DNA from 4 places in the Glutamicibacter arilaitensis Re117 genome. Region 1 is predicted to be linked to each of the others. Evidence: riboswitches for the same ligand, from Rfam matches in the RefSeq annotation. Region 1 holds a riboswitch; each other region holds the start of a gene.

Region 1 (5,616 bases):
CCCAACGCTCAGCTCCAGGTCTTGTTTTTCAATGCCGCACGCCGCAGCCTGGTACTGCCCTAGCTCGACAACCGGATCTCGCTTTGGATCCTTGGAGAAGGACAAGGTCCGCACGCTGGCATCCAGTGCGTCATAGAGCCAGAGCTTGCCGCTGAGGGTAGTGCCGACACCGGTGATGAGCTTCAAAGCTTCGGTGCACATCACCGAACCGATCACTCCGCACAGGGCGCCAAAGACTCCACCCTCGGCACAGCTGGGCACAGAATCCGCATCGGGAATTTCTGGGAACAGGTCTCGCAGCATCGGTCCGGTGCGCGGATCAAATACGGAGACTTGTCCGGAGAATTGGAATAGCGTGCCCCAGACCAACGGCGTGCCGGTAATTTCCGCGGCGTCATTGGACAGGTACCGGGTCGCGAAATTATCGCTGCCGTCGATCACCAGATCATAATCGCTGAATAGGGCCACGGCGTTGGTTTCGTCCAGTTTCTGCGCCACGGTGGTGATCCGGACATGCTGGTTCAGTTCATGGGCCAGCCGCGGCACGGAATCAACTTTCAATCGCCCCACGTCGTGTTCGCGGTGCATGATTTGGCGTTGCAGATTCGACAGTTCAACCCGGTCATCATCCACCACGCCCAGGGTGCCGACACCTGCGGCAATCAGATAGCTGGCGATGGGGCTTCCCAGTCCCCCGGCCCCGATGACCAGCACCTTGGCATTGGCGATAAGCCGTTGGCCTTCTGCGCCAACTCCAGGCAGGGTCAAGTGCCGCGAATAGCGCGCCAATTCGGCCGGTTCCAATTCGGCACCAGCAGAGACCAGGGGTGCCCGGGTCATGAGAAGTCGCCGATCAGGGTTTTCATCATGCCCTCGGCTGGCGAGGAGGCCAGCGCGGTCTCGCGTCGAGGAATGCGCCCTGCCAGCCGTGCGGCTCGGCCGGCCCGCACAGCATCGCGCATGGCGGCTGCCATCAGGGGTGCATTGTGCGCCCGGGTGACTGCACTGGCGAGGAGTACCGCGTCGCAGCCTAATTCCATTCCCAGGGCCGCATCCGAGGCCGTTCCCACCCCGGCATCGAGGACCACCGGCACATTTGCGCGTGACACGATGGTGGAAATGTTGTGTGGATTCAAGATTCCCAGACCTGAGCCAATGGGGGCACCGGCTGGCATGATGGCGGCCACCCCTGCATCTTCCAAACGCTGGGCCAGGGCAGGATCATCATTGGTGTAGGCGAACACTTCAAAGCCGTCGGCGGCTAATTGCTCGGCAGCTGCATGCAGTTCCAGCGGATCGGGCAGCAGCGTGTGCTCATCGGCAATGACTTCGAGCTTGATCCAGTTGGTCTCCAATGCTTCACGCGCCAGGTGCGCGGTCAGAATTGCATCACGGGCGGTAAAGCATCCGGCTGTGTTAGGCAGCGGGATCACGTTGTTGCGCTGCAAGAGTTCATAGACGCTGCCGGCTCCGGCTGCCGAGAAGTGGCGGATGGCCACGGTGGTCAGTTCGGTGCCGGAGACTTGCAGCGCGGTTTCCAAGGTGGCAAGCGAGGTTGCTCCCCCGGTGCCCAGGATCAAGCGGGAGGACAGGGTGCGCCCGGCGATCTGGAAGGGATCGGTTTGGCTGTCTAATTCGGTGATGTTTTGCGTTTCCATGCTTAGCCTCCTTGGGCGGCGGTAACGAGTTCAACGCTGTGCCCTTGGGCCAGCAGGCAGGTATTCCACGCGCTTCGTGGGACAACGGCCCCATTGACCGCGGCTGCGATTCCCAGCTTGCTGCCGTCTACTGCCAGCGAGTTGCCATCCAGTTCCTTGCCGATGCTCGTGCTGATCAGTTCGCGCAGGGTCGTACCTTCGGCCAGGTCTACTGGCTGGGAATTGAAGTTGATGCCGATGGTTTTCATAGCTGCGTGCTCCATTCAATGAGTGCTCAGAGTAGTTGTCGTAGCAAAGCGGTGCGGGTTCACTGCCAGGTCGAATTGCCCAGGTTCTGCGCCATCGATGAGGTCGGTGGTCATCCGGGCGCCCAACGGGGTCAAGAGGACACCGTGGCGGGAATATCCGGTGCTGAGAACCAGGCCCGGATCAAGGCGGCCAATCAGCGGCCGGTCATCCGGGGTGGCTGGACGGGCTCGGGCGGTGGCTTCGTTCAAGGTGCACTCGCTGATCCCGGGAACCAGCTTGCGGGCATTGTCCAGCAGGTTGTGCATGGCCCCGATGTTCACTGCCGGTTGCGCATCTTCGCGGACACTGGCGCCAAGCACCAGGCTGCCGTCCTTTCTTGGGACCAAGTACACGTTGTCCCGGTGCACGATGCCGCGGATGGTGCGGGTAATCAGCGGAGGTCCTGCAGGTCCTTGGATCCGCAGGATATCTCCATAGACCGGGCGCAGCGGAAGATGCGGGAGGCCTTGAACCGTGCCAAGCCCGGTGGCAAGGATGGTCTGGTCAGCTTCGAGGATCCGGCCTGTTACGGTGCGAACCCCGACGGTCCGCTCCCCTTTAGTGAGCAGCGTCTGCACGGATTCTTCAATGAGCGAAGGACGCAGGTGCGCCAGCAGGATCTTGAGAACTGAGCGCGGGTCGACCTGATGGTCTTCTTCGCACAGGACCGCGCCTGCGATATTGGCGGCCAACGCCGGTTCGAGTTTTCGTGCTTGGCTTGGCAACAGCTTTTGCGCACACAGTCCAAGGGATACTTGCAGCTCTGCCAGTTCATGTAATGCTTCGCGGTCAGCAGGCTCGGCAGCGACAACCAGCGTGGAGTTTTGCAGGTAGTCCGGCCGGTGCCCGGTCACGGATTCTATGCGTTCAATAAATTGTGGATAGGCTGCATTCGATGCGGCGAGCAGCTGATGCAGCTCACCGTGGCCCCAATTGGTTTCAGCTGCTGGAGCGAGCATTCCTGCCGCTGCATAGCTGGCGCCGTGGCCCGGACCCGGATCGATGAGCGTGACGGTGTGAGCTCGGGATTGGAGTTCGAATGCGATAGCCAGGCCAATAATTCCGGCACCAACGATATTGACATGCACAAGGGCACGCTTCCTTCCTACGGCGGCATGACCCGCATCAGGTGTAGCGGTCGGCTCGGTGCCCTCTCAGCCTGGTCAATTCAGGCTCCCGCGGATTACTGCGATTATAAGCATGAGCTAGCTCATAATGTCGAACTTTATTGCCACTAGTTCCGTCATCTTCTGTGATGTAGTTACTGGTATGGATTTTCAAGACTTCCCTGTAGCTCTTCGGCTTGATTCTTCGCTGGCCCAAGTCATCATCGACTTGGAGCAAGAACTGCTGGATCCAAGTCGCCGGAGCAGCGTCGAGGAATTGAAGCGGCTCTTGCATCCTTGGTTCCGCGAGGTTGGAGCCAGCGGACGGAACTATGACCGGGAGAGCATCATCGCCCAGCTGGCCATGGAACCCATTCGACAGTCGGGCCCGTTGAAGGTGGCGAACCCGGTGGCGTTGCAGCTGGCAGGGCACCTGGTGCTTTTGCGCTGGCACTTGCATGCCGAGGTGAGCAGCGAGCGCAGTTCGCTGTGGATCCTTGAGCAGGATCGCTGGCAGATGATCTTCCATCAGGGCACCACCAGCAGCGCACCGATCCCTGCTTCTACTCCAAAAGCTGAAGCGGCTGCGAGCGCAGGAGATGAATTTTGTGTGCGTCCACTTGAACCATCTGATGCAGCAGCGGTGTTCGAGGCATTTTCTTCAAACCCGGATATGAAGCGCCAAGGTGATGCCGATACCCTGCAGAAAGCTCACGCGTATGTCCAAGCGCTGCTTGAGGATAGGAAACGCCAGCGGGCACTGGCGGTGACCATCGAAGACCGGTTGGTTGGCTTGGTGTGCGGGACGGTGAACCAGTCCAATGAGAACGCGTGGGTTTGGTATTGGATGAACCAGAAGTACCGTGGCCGATCACTGGCTACCCGTGCTGTGGCGAGTTTGGTGGATTATCTTTTCGGCGAGTTAGGTCTCTACCGCTTGGAGCTTGGACTGCGGGCAAATAATGCCAGTTCAAAGCACGTGGCCGAAAGCAATGGTTTCCTGCGTGAGGGAATCGAGCGGGGCAAGTTCTTGGTGGATGGCAATCGCATTGATGTGTATACCTATGCTCGGTTGCGCACCGACCCGGCACCGGCAGTGAACGCGCTGCCGTGGAGCAGGCAACCGTAGCGTGCTGAAATTCAAAAAAGCCACGGAATCCAAAATTGGATTCCGTGGCTTTTTATCTGTCCCTCAAGTTCTGTGATTGATGGTTAGATACCAGGGGTTGACGATGGTGGCATCGTATTCGGGCCGTCGTTGTTCTTGCTTGCTTCCATCTTGGTCAGCGTGCGTGCGGCTGCATCGCGTCCGCCAAGTCCAAAGGCCAGCGCTGCTGCCAGTGCTGCACCGATGACAATTGCGCCGAAGGCCATGTTGATGATCGAATCGGCGATACCCATGTACTTCAGGCCCATCGCTACGAACAGCGCAATTGCTGTGTAGCGGATGATCTTTGAAGCGGTGGAGTCACCCAAGAACCGTCCGATGACATTGGCGATGACGAAACCTGCGGCAATGATTGCTGCGCCGAAGATGATCTTGCCACCCAGGGCCAGGATCTCGTTGAGGATGTTGGTGATCGCTGGGAAGTTCAGCATCTGAGCTGCCATCACGCCGAAGAACAGCACGATAGCGATCTTGACGATGCCGGCAATGATTCCCGATGCGCTCTTGCCTTCGGGAACAATGCCCCACTGGGCCACGACCGAGTCGGTACCCACACCGTGAAGAGTGGTTTCAAGCAACTGACCGACGAACTTGGCAATCAGGATACCGACTGCCAACAGAGCCAAGGCCATAATGACCTGTGGGATTGCGGTGAAGACCAGCTGCAGCATCTGCTGAGCAGGATCCGAAATTGCCGCGATTCCCAGTACCTGCAGGGCCGAAATTGCCACGACCAGCAAGATCAAGGCGAAGACGATGTTGGAAATGATGTCAACGATCTTCGCTTGGGATTCGCGTGACTGGACTCCATCTACAGGTTCGCCGCGCGGGGTGACTTTGCGGACCAAGCTGCTGAAGTCTACGGTTCCCAACGCGGTCTTCAATAGCTGGCGAACGATATTTGCGATCACGTAGCCGATGAAGAAGATGAAGCCTGCACCGATGAGGTTTGGAATGAAGGCCATTACGCCGCCGAGCAGACCCTGCACCGGCGAGAGGACTTCAGATAGTGCGAAGACTTGCAAGATTGCTACCAGGCCGAAGAGCCAGACAATCAACCCTGCAACCTTGCCGAGGGATTGGCCTATCTGCTCTCCGTCATTGCCCTGCTTTTGCAGGAACTTCACCCTAGTCACCAGTTTGGCTGCAGCCCAACGAACTATGCGCGCAACAAGCCACGTGATGATGAGGATGATTAGCGCGATGCCAACCTTTTGTAGCATCGACGCCCAGTCGATATTTCCTAAAACGTTCTCAGACTGCATTGCTGCTCCTTCAACGTAGGGACAATCCGACCCTACGATGAAGTTCCAACACTGACTAGGGCAAAGTCCAATACCCCCAGCTTGATTCAATAGACTTTCACAGGTTGAATTGCGAAAACCCTATGAAATAT
Region 2 (5,616 bases), 1.7 Mb from region 1:
GCCCGTCAGACGCGGAGGCAACCGAGGATGACGCTCCGGCGCAGGCCTATGTCACCTTCCTGTGGGTCGACACCCCGGGCGAGGACCCGGTCAGATCCGTGATCCTATCGGCCAACGCGCTGGTGGACCACGAACAGCTGGAGGCCTGCGAATTCGAACCGGTACGCGAGGGGCTGTGGGCCATCACCCTGCAGGTCCCCACCGACTGGGTGGCCTCCTACCGGATCACGCCCCACCGCGGGGCCGGACCGGCGCCCTGGCGCACCGAAACCGAGCGCCGCGCCATCCGGCTGGCCGCGGATACCGGCGGCACCGACCCGCTCAACCCGCACGTGTCCGCCTCGATGAACGGGGCACCGGTCAGCGTGGTCTACGGCCCGGACGCGAAACGCAACGAGCACCTGGCCCCGGCCACCCCCGACCGGCAACGCACCGGCCCGGCCATCGGCGGCTGGGGCGGCGCGGCGGACGCGGAGCCGGCCGTGGAACACCCGCGGCTGAGCCGGCATGTGCTCTGGGATGAGAACTGTGCGCGCGAACGCAACCTGTGGATGTACCGGCCGCCGCACGGCGGACAGGACTCCCCGCTGGTCATCGTGCATGACGGGGCCACCTGGGTGAATTACCTGAACATCGCCGCCTCGCTGGATGCCGCGATCAACGCCGGCACCCTGGCCCCGCTGCACGTGATGTTCGTCGATTCGACCACGGTGCAGATCCGCTCCGCAGAACTTCCGGTCGCTTCGGGCACCACCGCCTCGCTGGCCACCCAGTTCCTGCCCTGGGCGCGGGAGTTCTTCCCGGTCTCTGCGCTACCCGAGCACACGCTGGTCACCGGGTCCTCCTTCGGCGGGCTGGCCGCGCTGCTGGCCGTCACCGAACACCCGCAGCTGTTCGGACGCGCGTTGGCGCAGTCACCCTCACTGTGGCACACCGACCTGTCCTCGGCGCTGGGCGATCTGGCCCCGCAGGTGCACGTGACCATACAGGCCGGCTGCTACGAAACGGAGATCTTCACTTCCTGCGAGCAGGTCTTGGAGGCGCTCGCAGGAAGTGAATCGGCCCGGCGGATCGGCTTTGAGCCGATCTCCGGCGGTCACGACTGGGCCTGGTGGGCCCCGCGCCTGCTAACCGGCCTGAGCCGTTTCTTCCCGGGTGAGGCCCGCGAGCCGGGTCGGCTCCGGTAGCCCCAGGTTGCCGCGCAACGTGTGGTGCTCATACCGGGTGCGGTAGCGGCCGCGGCGTTGCAGCTCGGGGATGACCAGGTCCACAAAGTCCTCCAGCGATCCGGGCAGGGCCGGCGGCATCAGGTTGAAGCCGTCGGCCGCCCCGGAATCCAGCCACCGTTCGATCTGGTCGGCCAGGGTTTGCGGGGTGCCGACCATGGTGCAGTGCCCGCCGCCGGCGGCCAGCAGCCCCAACAGTTCGCGCACCGTGGGGCGGTGCAGTTCGATAAGCCGCAGGATCGTGGTGTAGCGCCCGGCCGGCCCGGTAAACCGCTCCACCGACGGCAGGTCGGGCACCGGAGCGTCCAGGTCCCAGCCGCTGGTGTCCTGCTGCACGAACACGCCCAGCTGGTGCAACGCCTGCGCGGTGGGTAGCAGTGCATCCAGCCGGCGCTGCAGCTCACGGGCCTGAACCTCGGTGGGCGCCACGTAGGCGACCAGCCCGGGCATGATCAGCGGCGGGTGTGCCGCACGTCCGGCGGCCGCGGCGCGGGCGCGGATATCCCGGGCATAATCCAGCGCCATCCGCTCATCTGCGGCCACCGCATAGATGGCCTCGGCATGCCGTGCGGCCAGCGCCCGGCCCGGGCCTGAGGACCCGGCCTGGAAAATCACCGGGTGCCCCTGCGGGCTGCCGGGCACGTTCAGCGGCCCACGCACGGCAAAGTGCTCACCCACATGGTTTAGTTCGCGCAGCTGCGAGGGATCGACGAACCGTCCGGCACGGTCGGTCTCCAGGGCCGTGCGTGGAAAGCTGCCCCACAGTTCGCGCAGCACCGTAAGGAACTCCTCGGCCCGGGCATAGCGTTCGGCGTGCTCCCCCAACCGTTCCCGGGAGTAGTTCTGCGCCTCGGCATCCCACATGCTCGTGACCACGTTGACCCCGGCCCGGCCGGCACACAGATGGTCCAGACTGGCCAGCAGGCGCGCGGCCGCATAGGGCTCGAAGAAGCTGGAGGATACCGTGCAGACCAGGCCCAGGTATTCGGTGTGCTGGCTGAGCGCGGACAGCAGCGTCAGCGGCTCATAGAACCAGGTCGGTCCTGCCTGCGCTGCGGCCGGGGAAAGGCTCTGCCCGTCGGCCAGGAAGAAGGCATCGAACAGCCCGCGTTCGGCGGTGTGCGCCAGCTGAACCCAGTAGTCCAGCTCCCCCAGCCGTTCGGCGGAGGAATCAGCGGCACGCCAGGCGGCCTGGTGGTGACCGGTGCCGTAGGCAAACAGGTTGAAGTGCGCCTGTTTCAGGCTCATCCCTTGACCAGCCCGCCGTCAACGATCAGGTTCTGTCCGGTGACCCCGCGGGAGCCGGGCGCGGCAAAGAACAGCACGGCGTCGGCCAGCTCTTCGGGGGTGGTGACCCGGCGCAGCGGCGTGCCGGAGGCGATCAGGTCAAAGACTTCCGCAGGGGTGGCCGCGGATGCGTCGGTGGTGCGCAGCAGGCCGCCGGAGACCATGTTGACGTTGATACCCGACGGGCCCAGATCATCGGCGAATGTGCGCGTCAGAGACAGCAGGGCCGCCTTGGTCGCGGTGTAGTCATGGTACGGGACCACCGGATGCTGGAACAGGTTCGTGCCGATGTTGATGATGCGCCCGAATCCGGCGGCGCGCATGCCCGGCAGCACGGCCTGGATCGCTGCCACCGGGGCCAATACCGACCCGGCGAACTGGGCCGACAGTTCCTCGGCGCTCAGCTCATCGGCCTTGGAGCGGGCCTCGCCGTTGAAGGAGAAGTCCACCAGGGCGTTGTTGATCAGGGTGGTGATCTGCTGGCCGAAGTGTGCGCCGGCTGCGGCCGCCAGCGCGGCCAGCTGCTCGGGGTCCCGCACATCGGCCTGGATCGCCAGGGCACGCTCCGGGTAGCGGGCCGCCAGCTGGGCCGCGGCCTGCGCCGAGTTGCGGTAGTTGATGACCACCCGCGCACCTGCTTCCAGGAAGGCGGTACTGATTGCGGCACCCAGGCCGCGGGCGCCTCCGGTGACCAGGACCAGCTGGTCCTTGAGCTGTAGTGCAGCGGTGGTGCTCGCCGGTGCGGGTGAGGTGGTTGCGTTCATGGTCGGTGTACTCCTTGAGCTGCGGTTCAAAGCAGCGGATCAAGGCGAACGGAACCCGGGTCAGATGCGGGGCATCGCGGTGTCCAGGACATTCCCTTCGCCAGTGCTAACTGGATCAGGTTCGACGGGTTTCATCTCAGCCGCGTGGCGGCACCCCGTGTCACTATGACCCATTACTACCACATCCTTCGGATCGGTTCCCAGTCCGGGACGTCGCTCGATTCTTCAAAGTTCCCCGTTCGCATGGGCACACCACATCTGGACCCGCCGGTCTAGGGTGCGCAGGGCCGGCCGCTGACAGGTGATGGCAGGCCAGCCCCGCCAGGGCAGCATTGGCCGGTGCGGGAGATTTTCTGACGGGGATCAGTTACCTTGCTCAGGTCTTATCGCCACGGGTGGCGGTAATTTGGGCGGCGATCATGGCGGTGGCGGGTGACCCGTGTGGTCGGCCGCCGACCGAATGGTTCATGGGCCAGTCTGCGGGTGAGCGTGTCTTGTGGGGTTCCAGTGATGCCGCAGGTGCTGAACCACGTATCTGGGGTTTGACCCGACAGAGGATTTCAACTTTCTCCGGAGATGAGGTGCTAAGCGGTTGTGGTCGGTCCGAGCTGATCAAGCTTGGTGAAGTCATAGGTTCAGGTAGGTGCCTGATTCATCTGCTTCGATACGCTCGCTGCGCATCACCCGAGATTACGCTGGTGGCACGGACCAACGAGACGGACCCACGGAGATTCCGGCATCGGTGACACCGGCCCGGGTGTGGGCAACACGCTAGGGCTGCCATCGGCACGGTGTCGGGTGCACGGTCTAGAGTCGTTCAGGGGTCGGGCAGTTGTTCAGCCCCATGATCGTCTTTGCCCCTTCCGTCAGGAGTAGTACCACCGCATGCGACTGCCGCGCCGCGCACTCTCGCTCGTCCTTCTTGCCTCCACGCTTACCCTCGGCGCGTGTTCGTCGCTGCAATCGCTGGATTTCACAACAACCGATGGCGCTCAGGCCGCCACCTCCGGTGCCTACGGTTCCACCGAGGATTACGCCGCGGCACTGGAGCTACTGGATGAGATCGATATCAAGGGTCGTGCCCCCAAGACCGGGTATTCGCGTGACCAATTCGGTGATGGCTGGAAAGATCCGGACCGCAACGGCTGCGATGCGCGCAACGACATTCTGGCACGCGATCTACAAGATGTGACCTATAAGGGCAGTAGTTCCTGCGTGGTACTCACCGGGACCTTCGATGACCCGTATACCGGAACCACCATTGAATTCCTGCGAGGGCAGGGTACAAGCACCGCTGTGCAGATCGATCACGTGGTGGCGCTCTCGGATGCCTGGCAGAAGGGAGCCCAGCAATGGGATGCACAGACCAGACTCGAATTTGCCAATGATCCGTTGAACCTCATGGCCTCGGACGGATCCGCGAATGCTTCAAAGGGTGACAAGGATGCCGCGTCTTGGCTGCCACCGAACAAGAGTTTCCGCTGCGCGTATGTGGCCCGGCAAACTCAAGTCAAGGCGAAATATGATGCGTGGATGACACAGGCGGAGCACGACGCCATTGAGCAGCTGCTCACCGCCTGCGTCTAAGGATTCCACCCACGGGCGGATCGGTTCCCAGCAAACTAACACCTGCGGACCATGTTTTTTCCATCACTTGTATGAGAGCATGGATATTATTCCACACGATAGCGAATAGGTTTCGCTATTTTCCGCAGTAAAAGCGCGGTCGGAACTCACGGCCACAATCTACGGTGCAAGGATGTGCAATGAAAACACGAGTGCTCGGCGCGGCCCTGCTCTTCGCTAGTATCGGTCTGTTTGCCTTCGCCCTGGACACCTCCCAGCGCTCGGTGGCCACAGCATGCTGGGTGACCTCGACCCTGATGTTCATCTGCGCCGCAATGTTGCTACTCAGCGGCATTGTCGGCGCCTCATCGGTCAGCGCCGGAGAAGCCAGGCCCAAACGTCGGCGGTAGTCTTCCACCCGGACAAATCCCCAGCTTTAACTCGCGAAATTCACTCAGGGGTATCGACAGGTTCACGTTCATCCGATAGACATGAATCACATCACGCGTTTAACCCTGAGGAGAAGCATGCCTGCCATCGGGCGGATCAGAACCATTACCCTGAGCACCTTGACAACCGCGGCCCTCGTCGCCGCTGGCTGCACGGTAGCCCAGGCGACCACAACCCCGGAAGCCGACGCCGAGTCGACCTTCACCCTGGACCTGCTGGACATCAATGACTTCCACGGACGCATCGGCGCCAGCAGCGATTCGGCCGGCGCGGCCGTGCTCGCCGGAGCGGTGGATCAGCTGCGTGCCGCGAACCCATACACC
Region 3 (5,616 bases), 210 kb from region 1:
GTGCAGCCAGGCTCGATCGTTGGCGCACTGGCTAACGAAGGTGGCTTCAATTCTTCGGAAATCGGCGGCATCGAGATCCGTTCGGACCACACCCTGGTCGAGCTGCCAGCCGAGCTGACCAAGGACCAGTGGCGTGCACTGTCCAAGACCCGCATCGGCGGCGAAGCCATTGAGCTCGAGCTCGACAATGGCCGCAGCCCACGTCGTGAAGACGACGGCGACCGCGGTGGCTTCCGCGGCGGCCGTGGCGGCGGCTTCGGTGGCGGTCGCAGTGGCGGCGGACGTGGCGGCTTCGGCGGTGGCCGTGGTGGCGGACGTGGCGGCTTCGGCGGCGGCGGACGCGGCGGCAAGGATCGCTACAGCGATTCGGGCCGTAGCGGTGGACGTCGCGACTACTAAGCCTGTCGCACACTAGCTGAACAGCATTAGATAACGCCCTCGGGGCAAGCATGAAGCTTGCTCCGAGGGCGTTTTCCGTTAACCGGAGCCCGCTTACGGGGCCGGGCTTCCCAACGGGATCTGGTCCCCGAGGTAGACCGTGCCGCCGCTTTCCAAGAACTGCCTGCTCTTCTGCGCCATCCCGGCCAGCGCGGCTTGGGCCTCGGCGGATCCGTACTCGTCACGGATATCCTGGGAAATGCGCATGGAACAGAACTTCGGCCCGCACATGGAGCAGAAATGCGCGGTCTTGGCTGGTTCGGCCGGCAGCGTCTCGTCATGGAATTCCTGGGCTGTGACCGGGTCCAGGGACAGCGCGAACTGGTCATGCCAGCGGAACTCGAAGCGCGCCTTGCTCAACGCATCATCGCGAGCCGTGGCCCCAGGGTGGCCCTTGGCCAGATCTGCGGCGTGCGCGGCGATCTTGTAGGTGATGACGCCGGTTTTCACATCATCCCGGTTAGGCAGTCCCAGATGCTCCTTGGGAGTGACGTAGCAGAGCATCGCGGTGCCGTAGCGGGCGATCTCGGTGGCGCCGATGGCGCTGGTGATGTGATCGTAGCCCGGAGCGATATCGGTGACCAGCGGGCCCAGCGTGTAGAACGGAGCCCCATCGCACAGTTCCTGCTGGCGCTCCACATTCTCGCGCACCAGGTGGAACGGGATATGCCCCGGTCCTTCCACCATCACCTGAACGTCGTACTTCCAGGCGCGCTTGGTCAGCTCTGCCAAGGTGTCCAGCTCGGCGAACTGGGCGGCGTCATTGGCATCCGCAATGGAACCAGGGCGCAGCCCGTCGCCCAGCGAGAACGCCACATCGTACTGCGCGAAGATCTCGCACAGCTCATCGAAGTGGGTGTAGAGGAAATTCTCCTGATGGTGCGCCAAGCACCAGCCTGCCATGATGGACCCGCCGCGCGAGACCATGCCGGTGACGCGGTTGGCGGTCAGCGGGATGTAGCGCAGCAGCACTCCGGCGTGGATGGTCATGTAGTCCACGCCCTGCTCGCACTGCTCAATGACGGTGTCCCGGAAGATCTCCCACGTCAGTTCATTAGCTTCGCCATTGACCTTCTCCAGAGCCTGGTAGATCGGCACGGTGCCGATGGGCACCGGCGAATTGCGGATGATCCACTCGCGGGTGGTGTGGATGTCATCTCCGGTGGACAGGTCCATGACCGTGTCCGCACCCCACTTGGCGGCCCACTGCAGCTTGGAGACTTCCTCGGCGATGGAGCTGGTCACCGCCGAATTGCCGATATTCGCATTGATCTTCACCAAGAAGGCCTTGCCGATGATCATCGGCTCGGATTCCGGGTGGTTTATGTTCGCCGGGATGATGGCCCGGCCGGCCGCAAGCTCGCTGCGCACCAGTTCGACATCGCATTCTTCGCGTATGGCAACATAGCGCATTTCCGGGGTGATGATCCCGGCCCGGGCATAGTGCATCTGGGTCACACGGGCTGCGCTGACGGCCCTTCGCGGAGGCGCCGAGCGTCCGGCCCACTCTGCGCTGGCGGTGCCTCTGCGAACCGCAGAGCGTCCGTCATCGTGCAGATTGCGTTCTCGACCCTCATAGGTTTCCACATCCCCGCGTTCCAGGATCCACGGTTCGCGGAAAGGCTGCAATCCTTGGGTGGGTTCGCTTCCCGGTCCGCTGGTGCGATACACCTGCAACGGTTCATTTAGCTCGCCATTGGGGGAGTCAGCCAATTGGATCTGGGTGACGGGAACGGAAATTCCCTCAGACACGCGGTAGGCAAGGGTGTGGGCAGGGTGCTGTTCAAATTGTTCCACTGGGGAAACTCACTTCCTTCGCCGGCATTACCCGGACAGGTTCAACGGTCGCGGACGGCGATAGTCCGATCTCAGCCCTTGCCAGGGCACCCGTGTGGTCGCGATCAACTTAGCACGATTTCTGCCAGAAAAGACAGCAGCGCTGCACAAATTATGGATGTGAAGAAGCAACGGTCCAGAAGATGGGAAGTGGTTTCACTCTCGCTGGCAGCTGGGAAACAGGCTGCTGTGGGGCGTAGCGGGAGAAACTTTTGGGGAAACGAAAAGAGAGACAATCTGCAATCAGATTGTCTCTCTTATTTCGAGCCCCCTGCCGGAATCGATCCGGCGACCTCGTTCTTACCAAGAACGCGCTCTACCACTGAGCTAAGGGGGCAACAGGTAAATACTTTACACAGGTTTTTAAGGTTTGCAAAATCCGCTGAGAATTTGTTGCTGACGTCACAACATCACTACTCAGGTCGCATTTGGTGCATAGATACCCGAGTGTGAAATTAGCCGGGTAGTGAAAGGAATTTGAGGCATTCAGCATCTTGGAAAAGATCTTTTTCCTGCTTTGATGCTCCGGGCGCCCACCGCGGCTTCGTGCAGGGATTTGCGGCCGATGGGAACGGGTTTCCCGTCGGGCGTCGCGACGGTTGCTGGGCAAGGTCACCTGATCATCGTTCGAGGCATGCGGTCTAGTGCAAAAACGCTAGTGAGCCCAGGGAATTAACAAAGTGAGCATCGTCACCCAAGCCCTTTTTGTGCCACCCATAGTTCTACGCCGCATGGGCCCTACGTCTAAATTAGCGCTGACTAGGCCTTATTCGTTTTGGTTTGGTCATCCCTATGGGGGAGTTGGCCGATTTTTCTTTGCTGGGAAATCCGTGTAGAGTATTTACTCGTTGCCCCCTTAGCTCAGTGGTAGAGCGCGTTCTTGGTAAGAACGAGGTCGCCGGATCGATTCCGGCAGGGGGCTCTGAGTGAGAAGCTTTCTTGGCTTCTACTGGATTGCTTCTCACTTGTGGCGGCGTAGCTCAGCTGGTTAGAGCGCACGACTCATAATCGTGAGGTCCCGGGATCGAGTCCCGGCGCCGCTACCAAATGAAGACCCGCAGCTTTGCTGTGGGTCTTTTTTGGATTTCAGGCACTCAGGACAAATCGGGCACCTAAATAAGGTCCGGAGAATTCTTGAATTTCTCGCCTGCTTGCCTGCCTGCCAAGTGATTCGTTTGTGAATCACCTGGCAGGTGAAGATCGCTTCTTATGGCTATGGCTTGCCCAGTGCGTTGACTGCATCGCTTATCGTCGCGCCGCGGTGCTGCTGCCGGTAGGCTTTGACATCTTTCGGGTCAAGATCACTGGCATCCACAGTGACTTTTTGCTGTTTGTCGCGGAACCAGAACCACCCCATCAAAGCCCCGCTGCCAAGCAAGAGGCCATAGCTTGGTTCATCGGATACCACGATGAGAAGTGCTGCCAGGAGAGCCAACGTCAAAATTGCCATTTCGCGTGCTGCCTTGCTCATCGAATGCCCCTAACTAATGCCTGCCGCCTCGAATCGAAAAACCATACTGCGCGGTCGTGGTCCCAAGGGCTCATGAATGTTCCAAGGTGCTTGAGGGGATGATGTCCAGCCTCATGCCCGGATATTCCCACTCTATGAATTAATATGCGTCTTGTAAATCCTACTTTTGTAGGAGGAAACATTTGGATTCGAGCAGTGGTTCTGCTTGGGCAAACCGCGGTAACCGAACACAAAAAATTACCGGGAGCACCGTATGGGCGGGAACTAGCTTTCTGACCCGGTGGACTTGCGCTTCTCCGCGCTTGATTCCCTGGCCAACGACAAGAGATTGTCGATTGCCGTGTTGTCGAAATCAGTGTGGCTGGCACCGTCGTGGTCGGCATCGTGGCCATGGACTTCGGTATGCAGCCGTTGCATTCGCATGTCCAAGGTCGTGGCGATTGCGGCCGCTTCAGCAAGCTCGTCCGCAAGATGGGCTGGAACGTCCCCTTCATACCTATAGAAAATCTTATGTTCCAAGCTGGCCCAGAAATCTTGGGCAATTGTGCGGATCTGCACTTCAACGACAACATTGACCGGCCCGTCGGACAAGAACACCGGAATCTCGATGATCGCGTGCACGCTCTTGTAACCGTTGGATTTTGGATTCTTGATGTAATCCTTGATCTGGATGACCTTCAGATCACTTTGAGAAGTTAGCGTGTTCAAGACCTTGTAGATGTCTTTCACGAAACTGCAGGTGATGCGCACTCCAGCAATATCACTAATATTTTCCCGAATGATCGGCAAGGACGGAGCGATATTCCGCTTGCTCACCTTGCGCATGATGCTTTCAGGAGTTTTCACCCGTGAAGAAACATGCTCGATCGGGTTGTATTTATGCAGATACAAGAACTCTTCACGCAGAATTGAAACTTTAGTCAGCATTTCATCGACGGCGAATTGGTACTCCATCATGAAACGCTGGAAATCGTGATGGAACGCTTGTGCCATTTCCTGGAGCTCGGCAGGTGTTGCTTGCTTTGCAAGGGGAGCCGCAAGCGCTGCGTGAGACTCCTGATCGTGTTCGGCTGAAATTCTCAATCACCTCTGCGAATAGTTTTCATCCCAGCAAAGTAGAACTCACTGGGACTTCAGCCTAGTGCGCCCTCCTAAGAATTAGGCAAGAACAAGTAGAGAATTTGGCCAACTGGATTCTTGGGGCGCTTCGCAGGCACTTTAGAGTTCAGCGCAGCGGTGCTCTATCGTTGACTGGGTAACTGTGCGGAAAGGTATTGATGGAACTCGCTAGCGACTTTCGGCAGCTTTGCCACGGAATCAGCTTTTCCGAGCATGAGCCAGCGCCGATGCTTCGACTGCGGCAAGCAGCAAACTGGCGCACCGAGTATCTGGAACCCAATCGTGTGCTGAGCCTGGAAATTGGCGACCTCAAATTCTGCCTGGGCTACGTCACGATGAACAAGGACGGTTCACGCAACACCTTGCCGTGCCCTAAGACCAAGGCCTTGCGCACCGGTACCCAATGCGATCGCTGCCGCCGGATGGACCAGACGAAGTTCATGCACCATTTCCACAAGACCGGTGAAGCTCCCGAAGGACTGCGCAAATATCTGGAGCAGCCGCATTTCTTGTATATCGCCAGCTTCGCCCATGGCGTGACCAAGGTCGGAACGACCTCTACGCAGAGCAAATGGAGCCGACTGGCCCAGCAGGGTGCGGTCATTGCCCGCTATGTTGCCCGTGCCTCTGATGGTGCGGCAATTCGAATTCTTGAAGATTTGGTGACTGAGCATGTGGGTCTGAGCCAGCAGGTTCGGCAGAAATCAAAGATCAAGGGGTTGAGCAGCTGGGAGCTGGACTACGCGCAGCTT
Region 4 (5,616 bases), 1.4 Mb from region 1:
GATGGCCTGCTCGGTGGCGGAATCGAATTCCTCGGATGCATAGGTTTCCAGCCATTGCCGATAAGGATGCTCGGCATGGTTGGCTGCCGCCAACCGCTTGCCGATGTCCTGGTACAGCCAGTAGCAAGGCAGGATCGCGGCAATCAGCTCCCCGTAGCTCTCCTGGCTGGCAGCCAGGTGGTTGGTGTAGTTCAGCGTGATGGCGCTGGGCGTATCAGCGAACTCGTCCAGGTAGCTGCCGTGCAGCTGCAGCTCGCCATCGAGGATGCCGTTGGCGCCACGCGACCAGAAACGCTGGGCACCGAGATCCGGCGCCATCGAGCTGGCCAGCGAAAGCACCTTGGCATAGCGCAGCAGATACAGCGCATCCTGGGCGATGTAGTAGTGGAAGTCTTCCCGGTCCAAGGTGCCCTCGGATAGCCGGGTGATGAAATCCAGCTGGTCGATTTCCTCGCGGATGGGCTGGATCTTCTGCCACCAGTCGCCCATTGGATCTGCGGTGCCGAAGAAGTCGATGAAGTGGTTGACCGGGCCGTGGCCGCTGCCCACCTGCAATTGGTCGGCCGCTGCGATGGCCTTGGAGAGATAGGACTTGGACTGCTCCAACGCGGCGATCCAATCTCCAGTGGCAGCGAAGCGGGTAGCCAGAGTGCTGGAAAGGGTGCAGCCGGTGCCGTGGGTGTTCCTGGTGGCATGGCGCGCTCCGTGCAGCTCCAGCTGCACCCCGCCCGCCGACACCAGGGCATCGGGGCAATCCGCCCCGGCCAGGTGCCCGCCCTTGGCCAGCACCAGCGTGTCGTGCTTGGCAGCCAGCCGCTGGGCCTGGCGCAGGGCTTCGTCCCAGGAAGGGGCCACAGGCTCGCGCAGCAAGCTGGCCAGCTCCAGCAGGTTCGGGGTAATCACCGTGGCGCGATCCAGCAGTGAATCAAGGGCCGATTCGTCGTCGAGCAGGCGATCCCCGCTGGTCGCCACCATGACCGGGTCCAGCACGACGGGGGCGTCAACAGTTTCCAGCCAGCTGGTGACTGCGCGGATCACCTCGGCGTTGGCCAGCATCCCGATCTTGATCGCATCGATGCGGATATCTGTACTCACGGCTTCGAGCTGCGTGAGGACGAAATCGCCGCTGATCGCCTGAACTCCGGATACCCCATGGGTGTTTTGCGCAGTCAAAGCGGTGATCACGCACATTCCGTAGCCGCCGTTGGCGGCAATGGCCTTCAGATCCGCTTGGATTCCGGCGCCGCCGGAAGGATCGGAGCCTGCGATGGATAGGATGTTCATTTCGAGGCCTCCCAGGCTGCGACCAGCTGCGCGCTGGCAAGTTGCGGATCTTCGGCGTTGCAGATGGCGCGGACCACGGCCAGGCCTGCGCCGCCGCCGGCGCGGATCGCGGCGGCATCGTCTTGGGTAATTGCGCCGATCGCTACGCAGGGCAGCTTGGCCAAGGCAGCGGCTCGCGCAAAGCCGTCCAGCCCCAGGGGAGCAGGATGGTCTTTTTTCGTCGGAGTGGCGCGGATGGCTCCTACACCGAGGTAGTCGATCACCGAGGCGACCTTGTTCGCCTGGGCCAATTGCTCATCGCTGGAAGCACTCAAGCCGATGATGCCCTCGCCGATGATCTGGCGAGCCAGCTGTACCGGCACATCTTTTTGCCCGATATGGATGCCGTTCACTGCTGCGCCAGCAGCCCGTGCCGCGAGGTAGACGTCAATGCGGTCATTGATCAGCAACTGGGCTTTGCCCTCGGTGAGCTTGGCAGCCGCGCAGGCCAGCTCGAAGAATTCCCGGGCGCTTTCATCCTTGGCGCGCAGCTGGATCCACCCGATCCCTCCGGCGACGGCGCCCTCGATAACTTCCAGGGTGCTGCGTGGGGTGCAGCTGGCAGTGTTGGCTACTAGATAAGCGCCGTAATTATGCATGGTTCAATTCCTCGTACTTCAAAGTCTTCAGTTCCCCGGGATCGGCAGCCGACAGCGCATCAAGGAAGGCAACTGCGAAGCTGCCCGGACCGGAGCTGCCAGCCAGGGCCTTTTCCGCGGCCAGGCCATAGAAACCGTGGGCTGCGATGGTGGCCTCGAACGGGTCATCGTGGACCGCAACCATCCCGGCGCAGACCGCGCCCAAGGCGCAGCCGCCACCTGTCATCCGGGTCAAGCCAATTCCGTTGGTATGCACCAAGACGGTACGCGTGGCGTCGATGATGGCGTCAGCCTGGCCGGAAATGGCCACTACGCAGTCGTGTTCCGTGGCCAGTTCGCGTCCCGCCGCCAAGGCGGCAGAAACCTCATCCAAGGCATCGACACCGCGCGAAGCAGATTGCCGGCCGGCCAGGGCCAGGATTTCCGAGGCGTTGCCGCGAATCAGGGTCGGGCGTTGCCGGACAATGCGCCGGGCAAACTCCGTGCGCACCGGAAGCGCTCCCACTGCCACTGGATCCAGGACCCAGGGGGTGCCTGCAGCGCTCGCCGACTGCACAGCTTCTTCCATGGCGGTCAGCTGTTCAGTGCTTGGAGTTCCCAAATTCACCAATACGGCTGAAGCTGCCTGCGCGAATGGGCCGGCCTCTCCGGGCAGATCCGTCATGGCCGGGGAAGCCCCGGATGCCAGCAAGACATTGGCGGTGAAATTGGATACGACGGTATTGGTCAGGCAAAAAACCAAAGGTGATTGTTGCCGGTATTTTTGGGCAACTGCATGCAAAGCCATGCGACATCCCTCCGCTAGCGTGAACTAGATCAGGTTCTACGGGTCTTATCTCAGTCGGTTGATCCGACACCCCGTGTCACTGCCATAGAGCGTACGCACAACCGGTTCCGAGGACAAGTTACTTACGCTCGCGCCGCGCCACCAAGGCCTTGAGCGTGGCCGCATCCACCTTCTGCGCGGCCGCCAGCGCCCAGAGGCGATCCACGGCGGCCAGCAGATCTTCCCTGGTGTCCACCGTCTGCGGCCGCTCGTTGACCACTGTGCCGGCCCGGCGCCGGGAGGTGATCAGCTCTTCGGCTTCCAGCTCCTTGTAGGCGCGCGCCACTGTACCGGCAGCGACGCCGAGGTCCGTGGCCAGCGCACGCACAGTAGGCAGCTTGCTCCCCGAGGGCAAATCTCCCAAGGAGATCAGTGAAGCAATCTGCGAGCGGATCTGCTCATAGGGCGGGGTAGCTGCTTGGAGGTCAACACTGATCTGCGTGCTCATGAAGTAGCTGCCGGCTGATGTTCCCGCACGAAGGCGCTACCGGGGCGCTCTAGGAAAATGACTGCTGGGACAACGAAGATGAGCAATGCAAAGAGTCCCAGCCCGGCCGGGAATCCGTAGCCAATGAGCAGCATGGCTACCACTGCACTGGTGTTAACACGCATTGAACGCAGTTCCAGGACCTTGCGGTACCAGATTTCTTCGGCCGACGAGACAGCCCAGGGAATAATTGCCCGGCGGGAGAACCAGACGAATCCAAGATGGGTTGCCAGCAACAGCAGGATCAAGCCTGCAACCATTGTCTTGCCTGGAGGCACGAAGCCCCACAAATAGTCCAGCGGCGGATCGAGCAGAAAATAGGTGCTGGTGGCAAACAGCAAGCCAGCGGCGATGTAGGACCACAAGGGCAGGGGCGCGTGGTACTTGGGTGCTGCAGACGCCTGCCGGGCCACGGTGCTGACGTAGCTGAGATAAAGCGCATTGAGAACGGCATAGCTCAAAGCCGCACCGGCAAAGATCATTAAGATCCACGTAGTTCGCTCATTGGTAGGCATCTGGAGCTCGTCATCCAGTGGCAAGAATGACCAGCCGATTGCAACGCTGAGCAAGGTGAGTGCTGCAGTTACGTATTGCAAGGTGAATAGTTGATCACGCAAACGCGAGAAGGCGGTCCGTTCCCTGGTGGTGGATTGAGCTGAGAATGTAGAGCGCGGTCCCCAGAAGAGCAACGTGAGGGCGACCGCAAGGGCGCCATAGCTAACGAACTCGTACTGTCCATCCGGCGAATTAGCCTGCGAGTAATTGACCACCGACACGGTGAAGGCCAGCAAGACGATGCCGATATTGCGCATCAAGCGGTTGAGCCAGACCGTGCGCAACGCTTGGTTGTCTTCGGCCGAGATGCCGGCCAAGGCAGGTCTTTTCAGGATAACTACGGTAATCACAGCCGCGGCCACGATGATCCCTGCCAGGGCCACGATGAATACCGGGAGCATCTGTGTGCCCGGCAACCGCCCATCATACGGACCCTCCGACGTGTATGAATAGATGCCGTCAAAATCAAAGGTCGTGAATTCCGAGGCCGGAACGCCAACGAGCCCTTCGACTTTGGACGCCGGCCACAGGGAGCCGACCGCGATCAGCAGCAAAAGCCCAACGAAAGCCCCTAGGGCCTTGGGAAATGGAGTTGTCAGGCTGCGGGCCTCTAATGAAGCGGTGCGCACTGGCTGGAGTTCCTTGGGCCAAGTGAACAAGCCGATGAGGTAAACCAGAAGAACCCAGATCCCCGGAGTGAGTGCTTCAGCGAGAGCCGAACCTGAATTGGGCTCGGTCATTGAAACGCGCCAGGTCTCGGACAAATCCCATGAGGTTGAAGCAAAGAATGCGATCAATGCGCACCAGAACGAGTGGGATCGGGCCCGGTCGATAGCTGGTGTTCCACGCCTGTGCGCCACCGAACGCAACCAAACGCAGATGATTGCGGCAACGAAAGCGATGGATATGGCGCTCGCCGAGAACTGGTTCATGGAAATCAATGTATCAACTATTTGATACATATTGAATCCTCCGGCGAATTAAACGATGAAAAATAGTCCCAGTGACGTACGCTCAAATCATGGGTCTGTTTACTTCCACTCCGTTGCCCGAACCGGTCGGTGATTCCGCACCTCCGGTGGACGAGCATCCATCGCGCATAGCAACAGTTCTGAGCCATTTGCGGCGTTCTGCGGACACGCGGATCACGCATCCGCGACGCTTCCGCCGGCAGCAGCTCAAGGCACTGGAGAAGATGCTGGAAGAGCATCTGGAAGACTTCGTCCAGGCCTTGGCCGAGGACTTGGGCAAGAGTGCCACCGAAGCCAAATTCTCCGAAATCGACGTGGTGCGCGCGGAAATAGATTTCGCCCAGCGCCACCTCGTTGAATGGATGGATTCCACCAGTGTCAAGGTTCCGCTGGCCTTGCAGCCAGCCATGGCCAAGGTCGAGCCGCGCCCGCTGGGGGTCATGCTGATTATCGGCGCCTGGAACTATCCGGTTCAGCTGGTGCTCGCACCGCTGGTCGCGGCCATTGCTGCCGGCAACGCTGCGGTCATCAAGCCATCCGAGCTGGCTCCTGCGACCTCAGGCGCCTTGGCCAAGTTCCTCCCGGTCTACCTCGACGAACGGGTTTACGCGGTAGTTGAAGGCGGCGTGGATACCTCCACCGAGTTGCTGGCCGCCCGCTGGGACCACATTTTCTACACCGGCGGCGAACGCGTGGCCAAGATCGTGGCTGCCGCGGCCGCGAAGCATCTGACGCCTACCACCTTGGAATTGGGCGGAAAATCGCCGGCCGTGGTGGAAAACGATTCGTTGGCTTCCGCGAAGCGCTTGGCTTACGCCAAGTTCATGAATGCCGGCCAGACCTGCGTGGCGCCGG

Evidence for each region. A riboswitch is a leader RNA that binds a small molecule or an ion and turns the genes downstream of it on or off. The one in region 1 is predicted to bind thiamine pyrophosphate.
Region 2: linked by a shared signal. The riboswitch ahead of AARI_RS01815 (3-oxoacyl-ACP reductase) and the one ahead of thiO (glycine oxidase ThiO) in region 1 are both predicted to bind thiamine pyrophosphate.
Region 3: linked by a shared signal. The riboswitch ahead of thiC (phosphomethylpyrimidine synthase ThiC) and the one ahead of thiO (glycine oxidase ThiO) in region 1 are both predicted to bind thiamine pyrophosphate.
Region 4: linked by a shared signal. The riboswitch ahead of thiM (hydroxyethylthiazole kinase) and the one ahead of thiO (glycine oxidase ThiO) in region 1 are both predicted to bind thiamine pyrophosphate.

What each region holds. Positions count from the first base shown of each region.
Region 1 is NC_014550.1:2,481,379-2,486,994, forward strand. It holds gene moeB (molybdopterin-synthase adenylyltransferase MoeB) at 1-840, opposite strand, end outside; gene AARI_RS11840 (thiazole synthase) at 837-1,658, opposite strand; gene thiS (sulfur carrier protein ThiS) at 1,661-1,906, opposite strand; gene thiO (glycine oxidase ThiO) at 1,922-3,034, opposite strand; TPP riboswitch at 3,032-3,136, opposite strand; gene AARI_RS19300 (GNAT family N-acetyltransferase) at 3,216-4,181, shown strand; gene AARI_RS11860 (mechanosensitive ion channel) at 4,265-5,485, opposite strand.
Region 2 is NC_014550.1:301,531-307,146, reverse strand. It holds gene AARI_RS18370 (esterase family protein) at 1-1,187, shown strand, start outside; gene AARI_RS01820 (NtaA/DmoA family FMN-dependent monooxygenase) at 1,128-2,474, opposite strand; gene AARI_RS01815 (3-oxoacyl-ACP reductase) at 2,471-3,277, opposite strand; TPP riboswitch at 3,352-3,445, opposite strand; gene AARI_RS20245 (hypothetical protein) at 3,921-4,052, shown strand; gene AARI_RS01810 (HNH endonuclease family protein) at 4,163-4,864, shown strand; gene AARI_RS01805 (hypothetical protein) at 5,044-5,253, shown strand; gene AARI_RS01800 (bifunctional metallophosphatase/5'-nucleotidase) at 5,371-5,616, shown strand, end outside.
Region 3 is NC_014550.1:2,695,547-2,701,162, reverse strand. It holds gene AARI_RS12980 (DEAD/DEAH box helicase) at 1-399, shown strand, start outside; gene thiC (phosphomethylpyrimidine synthase ThiC) at 493-2,235, opposite strand; TPP riboswitch at 2,232-2,339, opposite strand; tRNA gene AARI_RS12970 (tRNA-Thr) at 2,540-2,611, opposite strand; tRNA gene AARI_RS12965 (tRNA-Thr) at 3,125-3,196, shown strand; tRNA gene AARI_RS12960 (tRNA-Met) at 3,244-3,320, shown strand; gene AARI_RS12955 (hypothetical protein) at 3,488-3,745, opposite strand; gene AARI_RS12950 (GTP pyrophosphokinase) at 4,010-4,738, opposite strand; gene AARI_RS18685 (DUF2797 domain-containing protein) at 5,023-5,616, shown strand, end outside.
Region 4 is NC_014550.1:55,152-60,767, forward strand. It holds gene thiD (bifunctional hydroxymethylpyrimidine kinase/phosphomethylpyrimidine kinase) at 1-1,284, opposite strand, end outside; gene thiE (thiamine phosphate synthase) at 1,281-1,922, opposite strand; gene thiM (hydroxyethylthiazole kinase) at 1,915-2,709, opposite strand; TPP riboswitch at 2,699-2,793, opposite strand; gene AARI_RS00620 (GntR family transcriptional regulator) at 2,828-3,196, opposite strand; gene AARI_RS00625 (hypothetical protein) at 3,193-4,530, opposite strand; gene AARI_RS00630 (hypothetical protein) at 4,517-4,747, shown strand; gene AARI_RS00635 (aldehyde dehydrogenase family protein) at 4,794-5,616, shown strand, end outside.